DNA from 2 places in the Lysinibacillus sp. GW823-FHT02G10 genome. Region 2 is predicted to be linked to the other one. Evidence: riboswitches for the same ligand, from Rfam matches in the RefSeq annotation. Region 2 holds a riboswitch; the other holds the start of a gene.
The links. A riboswitch is a leader RNA that binds a small molecule or an ion and turns the genes downstream of it on or off. The one in region 2 is predicted to bind thiamine pyrophosphate.
Positions count from the first base shown of each region.

Region 1: it holds a riboswitch for thiamine pyrophosphate, as region 2 does, so the genes downstream of both, thiW (energy coupling factor transporter S component ThiW) here and AC1RFD_RS06890 (ABC transporter substrate-binding protein) in region 2, are expected to answer to the same signal.

Region 1 is NZ_JBXAJI010000003.1:178,960-183,998, reverse strand. It holds gene AC1RFD_RS13210 (VWA domain-containing protein) at 1-1,804, shown strand, start outside; gene thiW (energy coupling factor transporter S component ThiW) at 1,961-2,461, opposite strand; TPP riboswitch at 2,556-2,663, opposite strand; gene AC1RFD_RS13200 (MFS transporter) at 2,730-3,926, opposite strand; gene AC1RFD_RS13195 (ABC transporter substrate-binding protein) at 4,417-5,039, opposite strand, start outside.
Region 2 is NZ_JBXAJI010000001.1:1,318,863-1,323,901, forward strand. It holds gene AC1RFD_RS06880 (ABC transporter permease) at 1-711, opposite strand, end outside; gene AC1RFD_RS06885 (thiamine-binding protein) at 711-1,001, opposite strand; gene AC1RFD_RS06890 (ABC transporter substrate-binding protein) at 1,003-1,998, opposite strand; TPP riboswitch at 2,152-2,262, opposite strand; gene parC (DNA topoisomerase IV subunit A) at 2,371-4,809, opposite strand; gene parE (DNA topoisomerase IV subunit B) at 4,806-5,039, opposite strand, start outside.

The sequences.
Region 1 (5,039 bases), on a different contig from region 2:
TGTAAAATATGAAGCCGTTGTTCAAGTTGGTCAGGATGCCATTTTTGAAAACAATAAGTTAACTAGTGTCACAATGGTTCAAAGTGAACCACATTTATTAATCGTTAATGGTTATGAAACAGCTTCACCCATCGCAGCAGCACTTGGTAGTCAATCCATTGCCTATGATGTTGTAGCACCTAAAAGTTTACCAAATGAACTATCCAGCTATTTGCAATATAATGCTATCATCTTCGACAATGTACCAGGTCATTTAGTGGGTGAAGCAAAAATGAGTGTTATTGAGCAAGCAGTCAAAAACTTTGGAGTTGGTTTTACAATGGTGGGTGGAGAAAATAGTTTTGGTCTAGGCGGCTATTTTAAAACACCGATTGAAACCTTATTGCCAGTGGAAATGGAAATTAAGGGTAAAGAGCAATTACCTTCCTTAGGATTAGTGATTGTACTTGACCGTTCTGGCAGTATGCAAGGCTCGAAGCTTGAGCTTGCTAAGGAAGCAGCAGCACGTTCTGTTGAGATGTTGCGAGACGAGGATACATTAGGATTCATCGCCTTTGATGATCGTCCTTGGGAGATTATAGAGACAGGGCCTCTTAGCAGTAAAGAAGAGGCTGTGGATACTATTTTATCAGTAACACCTGGTGGGGGAACAGAAATCTATAGTTCATTAGCTAAAGCCTACGAGAACCTTGCTGATTTAAAGCTCCAACGTAAGCATATTATCCTCTTAACAGATGGGCAGTCACAGGCAGGGAACTATGAGGATTTAATTGGTGGAGGAAAAGAAGAGGGTATAACCTTATCGACAGTAGCGATTGGACAAGATGCCGATGCGAACTTATTAGAAGCGCTTAGTGACATGGGCAGTGGACGTTTCTATGATGTGATAGATGAGCAAACCATTCCTTCTATTTTATCTCGAGAAACAGCTATGATTTCCCGCACCTATATTGAGGACAATCCGTTCTATCCGGCAATTTATAATGCAGCAGGATGGAACTCACTGTTTGCTAATGGTGTCCCACAAATGAATGCATATATTGGGACAACAGCAAAACAGGGGGCTACTGTTGTAGCAGAAAGCGAGAAAGAAGATCCTGTGTTAGCGCAGTGGCAATATGGTCTTGGTAAAACATTTGCCTTTACATCTGATTCAACGGGTAAATGGACAGGAGATTGGGCAAGATGGCAGAATTGGGGAGCATTTTGGCAAACACTTATTTCTCAAATGCTACCAAGCTACAATGATGTAGCCTATGATGTAAGATTGGAAGCAGATGGTTCCTTTATGATTACAGACCCTACAAATGAAGCCGCATTTTTAGATATTGTAGCGGTAAATGAAGCAGGGGAGGAGCTAGAAACAAAACTTGAAACCATTTCCGCATCTCAAGTTCGAGCTGTAGTACAAGCTGAACCTGGATTAATTTTCTTCCGTATAGCAGATGAAAAGCAGGCCATTTATCAGGCAGGGCTAAGTGTTCCTTATAGTGCTGAATACGAACTACTCCCTGTAAATAACCAACTGATAGAAGAGTTAACTCAACGAACAGGAGGCACTGTTTTAAAGGAACCACAAGATGTCTTCCGTGACTTTACGACAAAAGGAGCAGATCGGCAAAATATTGCCACATGGCTACTCTTAGCGAGTATGCTTCTTTTCTTTATTGATATTACCATAAGACGTTTTGGTTGGAATTTCCTAACGAATGCGAAGAAAAAAGAGCCGCTGGTTGAGGAAAAAACTATACCAGAAGACACGAATGTAGCACAGTTGTTAAAAGGCATGAAAAAACGATCTTAAATATAGAGGAAGCAGTGCAAACTCGAATAGTTTTGCACTGCTTTTTTATATTGCATGAAATAAAGAGTTATCCCCTTTGTAAAGAGGGTAAATGAGAAGAAAAGCGATCCAAATTGGACTACCCCAGCTCAATGAATGCTCATAATTCAATCTCTCTCAATAAAGAGAAGAATTAAACCTCTTTACTAGCTCTGTTTTACGCAAGCTACTCGCAACCATTACACCTAAAATAGCACCGATCGTACTTGATGTTAAAAAGGCTGGTAGGAAGAAGAATGCTGCTACAGATGTTCCCATGAATAATTTTGCAAAAGGGACTGCAATAAGTGAAGCCAGAATGCCCGTTCCGATAACTTCTCCGATACCAGCTAACCACATTTTATTACTATATTTATAGGCAAGGGCAGCACAGAACGCGCCGATGATACTACCAGGGATAGCTAGTAGAGAGCCTGTTCCAGTAAGGATACGAATGATGGCAGTGACAAAGGCAACTATAACTGTTGGTACGGGTCCAAGTATAATGGCTCCTATCACATTAATAGCATGCTGAACTGGGTAAGCACGTGCGATTCCTGTTGGGATGGATACGAAAGTAGAGCCTGCAACAGCAACGGCTACTAATAAAGCCATGACTGTTAATTTACGAATTGACATAAAGTTCACTCCTTTTGGTAAAGTTCGTGAGGAAAAATAAAAAGGCCACCCCCTTTAAACAATAGGAAGCGGCCTTGTATGTGTATAGTGACAACAGCAAGTAGCGCCACTTCCCTCCGCTAGTGTGAACTAGATCAGGTTCAAAGGGTCCGTATATTACCATATACGTCTCAGCCTTTTAAAGACTCCCCTAGTGGTTAAAATCATTCAATTTTGTGAATCAACAATAATGTAACATACTGCTAAAAATAGTCAATGATTTTTCAGACTATTTTGTATCGGGATGCATTAAATGAGGTGCTTTTTTCACTGTCCAGATGAGCGCAAGGAAGAAACAGGCTAATAATATGATAGAACCGAAAATATATGGACTATTCATATTCCAGTCAAATAATAAACCTGCCAAAGCGGGTCCAATCATATTTCCGAGGCTCATATAGGCATTATTCAACCCCGCAGCAAATCCCTGCTCTTTCTCTGCAAGCTTTGAGATGAGTGTATTAACAGCTGGACGAATTAATGTCGTTGCTGTAGAGAAAATTGTTGCTACAACTAAAATAAGGGCAAAGCCAGAAACAAATAATATTAAGAAAATAGCAACGGATGCAATAAATAAATTTACTAGTACTACTTTCATTTCACCATAACGATTGAACAGTGGTGTAATAATAAACATTTGTACTACTACTCCAAAAGCACCACCAACAACTAATATAATCGCTATATCTACAGGTGTGTAATTAAACTTTTCTGTCACAAATAATGACAATGTCGTTTGGAAATTTGCAATTCCAAACGAGAACACCAGCATAATTATGAGCATAACAAAATAAGGCATATGTATGGAACGAGCCATTTGCTTCGCCAGATTGTCTTGCTTTTGTTTCTGTTGAGCAGTGTTTGGTTTGGTAGAAGGTAATAAAAAGTAAGATAAAATAGATGCTACAATGGCTGCAGCTCCAGCTGTGAAAAATGGGAAATGTAAGCTTACCTTTGCTAAAAAGCCACCAATACCAGGTCCAATCATAAAGCCAAGAGACATAGCGGCACCCAACATCCCCATACCTTTCCCACGTTCTTCATAGGTTGTGACGTCAGCGACAAAAGCCATAATAGGAGGTGCAACAAATGCGGAACCTAGACCACCTAAAAATCGTGCTAAAAAGAGCATCCATACATCTGTAGCAAGGCCAAATCCGATTTGTGCAAGACCTGTTACGATAAGACCGAAAATAATTAAATTTTTTCGTCCGTACTGATCTGAAAGATTCCCAGCAATAGGAGAAAATACGAATTGAGCTAAGGCGAACGTTGCGATTAGCATACCTAGAACTTGTCCTGCTGCACCAAATATTTTTAAATACTCTGGCATGACAGGAATAATAATGCCAATACTCCCCATTGCGATAAACATATTAAACATTAAAATATACAAAGCCGCCTTATTGGACTTCTGCTGGGTCATCGAATGAACCCCCTTTTTGTAATCAAATATAGTACAGTCTATCATAAAGAATTATTGCTTGGCTAATAGTTAAGATTATAGTACTGGTTCTATATTTAGAATGGTTTTCCACAAAAGTTTTTATCCACGCACCTATGCATTATGAAATAATACATTTTAGTCATAAAAGTTGAGGGAAAAGAAGCTATGGGAGGATAAATTAGTAAAGCAACAACAATTGAGGGACTTCTCTTATAAAGGGAGAATTAAAAATTTGGAGAGTCTGTCTGTAATGGTATAAAGCATGGCTATAAATTGTAGCGATGTTGAGCGTTAGAAGTTATGGACTATCAAAAATACACTAATGTGAGAATCTATTAAAATTTAGATAAAATATTTTATAAATATAATAATGCAAATAGTGATTGAAAATGTTCTTAGTTTAATAAACAGTTAGATAAGCAGAGTAAAAAACTAGCGAATTGGTGTGAAAACCAATTCGCTAGTTTAATTATCTGATACTCATTTTAAATTCTAAAAATAATTCGTTGTATTTCCCTAAATAATCAGGTCCTAAATTTTTGTAGACCTCTAATGTATCGCGTTGTTCTTCAGAAGGATAGTAGCGTTCGTCAGAAACAACTTCTTCGTCCATTAAGTCCATAGCGGCAATATTAGGAGTAGAATAGCCTACAAAATCAGCATTTTGAGCACCTGATTCAGCACTTAGCATGAAGTTAATAAAGGCGTGGGCACCATCAATATTTTTTGATGTTTTTGGTATGACCATATTATCAAACCATAAGTTTGAGCCTTCCTCAGGTACAGCAAAGTCTAACTCTTCATTTTCATACATCATATCAGCTGCTTGGCCAGACCATGTAAGGGCAACAGTTGCCTCATTATTGATCATTAACGGTGTGATTTCATCTCCAATGATCGCTTTAACATTTGGTGCAAGTGTAATTAATTTGTCAGTAGCTTCACGAAGTTCCTGATCATCTAGTGAATTCAGAGAATAGCCAAGACTGTTTAAGCCCATCCCAATGACTTCACGCGCACCATCTACTAAAAAGACTTTTCGCTTTAAAGAAGGGTCCCATAAATCGTCCCAAGAGGAGAAGTCTAAGTCTC
Region 2 (5,039 bases):
ACGAATACCACTAAACAATAGTAAGCTCAAGAGAACAATCGCAAAAATTGCCACAAATACGCGATCCGTACGGAAGGAGGATTGGGCTAGGGTCATGTAAACACCAATACCCTTTTTTGCACCAAGCCATTCCGCAATCACAGCCCCCATCACACTATATGTAGCCGCAATTTTAATGCCTGAAAAAATAGCAGGATAGGCATAAGGCCATTCCAGCTTCCAAAAGGTTTGTGCCCTTGTAGCACCAATCATGGCAAAATAATGCTTTAATTCTGGAACTGTTTGTCTAAATCCATCCATCGCTGCAATGACTATCGGGAAAAAGCACACAAGACAAATAATGATAAGCTTCGGTAATAAGCCAAAGCCAAACCAAATAATAAGGAGCGGTGCCAAGACAAGAATAGGAACATTCTGCGACATGATAAGAATTGGATAAAACAGTTCTCGAATAAATGTAAATCGATGCAACACTATTGCCACCGTTAGCCCACAAGCGATGCCAATGGCCAAACCTAGTAGAGCTAATTGTACTGTAGCGAATGCATGTGGTAGAAAGGTTTGATACGACTGGATGGCTTCTGACAAAATACTACTTGGTGTGGGTACTAACCAATGAGGAACTTCAGCAAACCGCACGATTAGTTCCCATATGAACAAGAGGAAGGCGATAAAAATTATCGTCCTTCCCTTCTGTAATGCACGTTTCATTACTGATATTTCTCCGTTAATGTATCCATCGTAATACCCGTTGGCTGATATAAAATTTTCACTTGTGTAATGACATTAATGGCACCAAGTTCAATCATCTTCTCATTCATTTTTTCAATGATTTGGAGCAATGTTGAAAGCTCACCCTCCATCGTTGTTTCCAATGGATGTACCTCATATTTCACCCCAGAAGCATCGATCACCGCAATTGCTGCATCGACATATGGTATAACATCTTCATATTTCTCTGTCTTCGGAATGATTTGTACACTGATTAATGAATTTGCCATCTTATTTGGCCTCCTTTTTAGGTAAGAAATCATTAGTAAAGGCTTTTTTCGCATCAAATTCGCCCTCTAGTACTTGATTGCTTGACATCCATTTCGCGTAATTTTCCCACACAGAAAGCTTTTGCTCTCCCCATTGCTTGGCATCATCCTGATATTTATCAGCCAGCCATTCCTGACTTTTATGCACTAACGCTTTATCTAAATCAGGAGCTGCTTCGATTAAAATATCAGCCGCTTCACTTGGGTTTTCAATTGCGTATTCATAGCCCTTCGATGCAGCTGCCACAAAGGCTTTGACTACATCCGGGTTGTCCTGTATCATTTTTTCATTTGTAGCTAAAACTGGCGTATAATAATCCAATTGATCACTATAATCTGTAAGATATAGCATATTAATCTTTTCCCCACGCAGCTCAGCCTCAATCCCAGTCCATGCATAATAAATCCAAGCAAAATCTATATCTTTTTCCATCATTGTGAAGAAATCTAAATCCCCTGCATTGACGATATCTAGCTTATTAATATCTGCCTTTTCTTTTTGCATGAGTGATTGTAAAACGGCTTGCTCTAATGGCGCGCCCCAACCACCATAGGTTTTACCTTCAAAATCCTTTGGCGATGTAATGCCCTTTGAAGCAATAGAAGCAAAGCCAGATGTATTATGCTGTATAATTGCTGCGATGGAGACCAGCGGCACATCCTGGACTCGTGCCTGTGTTATGCCTTCCTGATAGCTCACGCCAAAATCCGCCTTTCCAGAAGCAACAAGCTGATCTGCGCCCGCCTCACCAGGCATAATAATATCAACATCTAAACCCTGTTCCTCAAAATAACCGAGTTTTTTGGCAACATATAGTCCTGTATGATTTGTATTCGGCGTCCAATCCAGTACCACAGACACCTTTTTCAGCTTGTCTGCAGCCTGCTTGTCATCCTTGTCACTACAGCCTACTAATGTCAATAGTGCTGCCAATAAAATAAAAAACCATTTTTTCATGCGAAAGCCTCCCAGTTTGTAATATGAAAGTGTTCATGAATGAATGTTGTTACCAGAAGAAAGCGTATACAATGTTGGCAAGCTGTTGCTTGAAAACATAAAAAAACGCCTAGGATTCCTCCCAGACGTATTGCAATCAATCTTCAAAACTTTGCTTTTTGAATAGATGTTCCCTACGCTGGTACGAGCCAAATCAGGTTCAAAGGGTCAGCGTCTACCGGACACAATCTCAGCTAGCAATTACTAGCCCCCCTACATTCTTTCGCTATGAACTTTTCGATGATTATTATACCCATAGTTTCACTTAAATGACAAGGTGCTATTTTTGAATAGAGCTTAAAGCCCTGCGCTCCTAAGAGGCTGGGCATGCTTTTAGCTTGGTTTCTGTTCTTTTTTGGCTGTTACAACATGAGAAATTGCTCCATCTGTTGCAATATCCACTTTAAATGAACCATTGGAATGGCGATCCGCACGAGACAATGCTTGTACGTCAATCATCTCTTGAACACCTTTTTCAGTTTCAATCACAACCTGCTCCTCGTCTGTTGCTTGAACAACTGCCACAATTCGGTGAGGGTTTGCTTTTAACTCTGTTAATACTTTTAGTCCACGTTTTGCACGACTCGCTACTTCAACTTCAGCGACATTCATTTTCTTTACGGCCCCACGCTGTGTCACAATTACTACATAGTGGGTAACATCAGGCTGTAACACATTGACTCCAACTAAGGCTTCTCCATCTTTTAGTGTGATCCCTTTCACACCGCCTGTTTTCACACCTGTAACTGGTAACTCCTCCATAGGGAAACGAATCGCATAGGCTGTATCCGTTGTGAGCATCAGCTCCACGTCATCTGTTACAAATGATGCATAGATCATCGCATCACCAGCCTTGACGTTCATCGTTTTAATTGGCTTTGAATAACGTGTTACCGCATAGTCTGCGAGTGGTGAGCGCTTAATTTGGCCATCTTTTGTGGCTGTGAAGACATACGTATTTGGCTGTTCAAATGTTTCGAAGCCATAAACCGCAATAATGGATTCATCTTCCCCTGTTGGCACAATACTTGAAATATGCTGGCCGAGATCCTTCCAGCGTATATCAGGCAGCTCATGAACAGGCTGATAAATATAATTGCCTCGATTTGTGAAAAGCAGTAGATGGTGCTGAGTATTTAAATTTGCTTCATACAATAAATAATCTGAATCCTTCATGGCAAAATCTTGCCCGTTTGAAGCGGCATGAGAACGTGTGGATGTACGTTTAATATAACCATCCTTCGTTACTGTTACGACAACCTCTTCACTTGGCACAAGGACATCCAATGTAATTTTGATTTCTTCAATTTCTTGCTCAATCTTCGAGCGACGAGGCTCTGTAAAGCGTTTCTTAATATCTAGTAACTCTTGTTTAATAACACGCACTAGCTTTGCTTCACTTTGTAGAATCCCCTCTAGCTTCGCAATTAGCTTATTTAACTCGTCCTGTTCCTGACGAAGCTCTGTAATATCCGTATTCGTTAAACGATATAATTGCAGGCTTACAATGGCCTCTGCCTGTACCTCTGTAAAATCAAACTTTGCTTGTAAATTAAGCTTCGCATCCTTCTTATCATTTGAAGAACGGATCGTCGCAATGACTTCATCTAAAATGGAAAGAGCTTTAATTAATCCATCTACAATATGAGAACGATCCTTTGCCTTTTGTAAATCATAAATGGAACGGTTTGTTACCACTTCTTTTTGATGGGCAATATACGCATCTAGCAATAATGGCAATGTCATCATCGTTGGACGACGATTATGAATGGCAATCATATTAAAATTATAAGCTACCTGTAAATCAGTTGTTTTAAACAAGTACTGTAAAATTCCTTGTCCTGGTACATCCTTTTTCAGCTCAATTACGACACGTAAGCCTGTACGGTCTGATTCATCACGAATTTCCGCAATGCCTTCTAGTCGTTTATCTACACGTTGCTCATCAATTTTTTTCACAAGATTCGCTTTATTTACATCATATGGTAACTCAGTGATAACAATTTGCTCTTTACCACCCTTGGTTGGTTCAACAACTGCTTGTGCACGGACGATGATTTTACCACGACCTGTTTCATACGCCTTTTTAATGCCATCAACACCTTGAATGATTCCACCCGTTGGGAAATCAGGTCCTTTAATCACCGTCATCAATTCATCTACAGTAACATTAGGCTTGTCTAAGCGCATCAACACAGCATCCAGTACTTCATCTAAGGCATGTGGCGGAATATCTGTCGCATAACCAGCGGAAATTCCTGTAGAGCCATTGACTAAAAGGTTAGGAAAACGTGCTGGTAATACAGTTGGCTCCATATCCTGATCATCAAAGTTTGGCACAAATTCGACCGTTTTCTTGCCAATATCTCGAAGCATTTCAGCGGCAATAGCTGATAGTCTCGCCTCTGTATAACGCATTGCAGCTGGAGGATCGCCATCTACCGAGCCATTGTTCCCGTGCATCTCAATGAGCATATGACGTGCCTTCCAGTCCTGACTCATCCGTACCATCGCTTCATACACAGAGCTATCGCCGTGCGGATGATAATTACCAATTACATTACCCACTGTTTTTGCGGATTTACGGAACGGCTTATCATGTGTGTTGCCTTCCGTAAACATCGCATATAAAATACGGCGCTGTACTGGTTTAAGACCGTCACGTGCATCAGGCAACGCGCGGTCTTGAATAATATATTTACTATAGCGACCAAAACGGTCACCCATTACTTCTTCTAACGGTAAATCTTGAAACTTTTCTGTACTACTCATGCTTGGTCCTCCTCTTGTTGGATGAATTCATTCTCTAAAATGTTAGAATCATCCTCCATACCGAAGTCTACATTGGCTTCGATCCATTTACGACGTGGTTCCACCTTATCACCCATTAACGTCGTGACACGTCTCTCCGCTCGTGCACCATCCTCGATTGTGACACGAATCAATGTCCGTGTTTCAGGGTTCATTGTTGTGTCCCATAGTTGGTCTGCATTCATCTCACC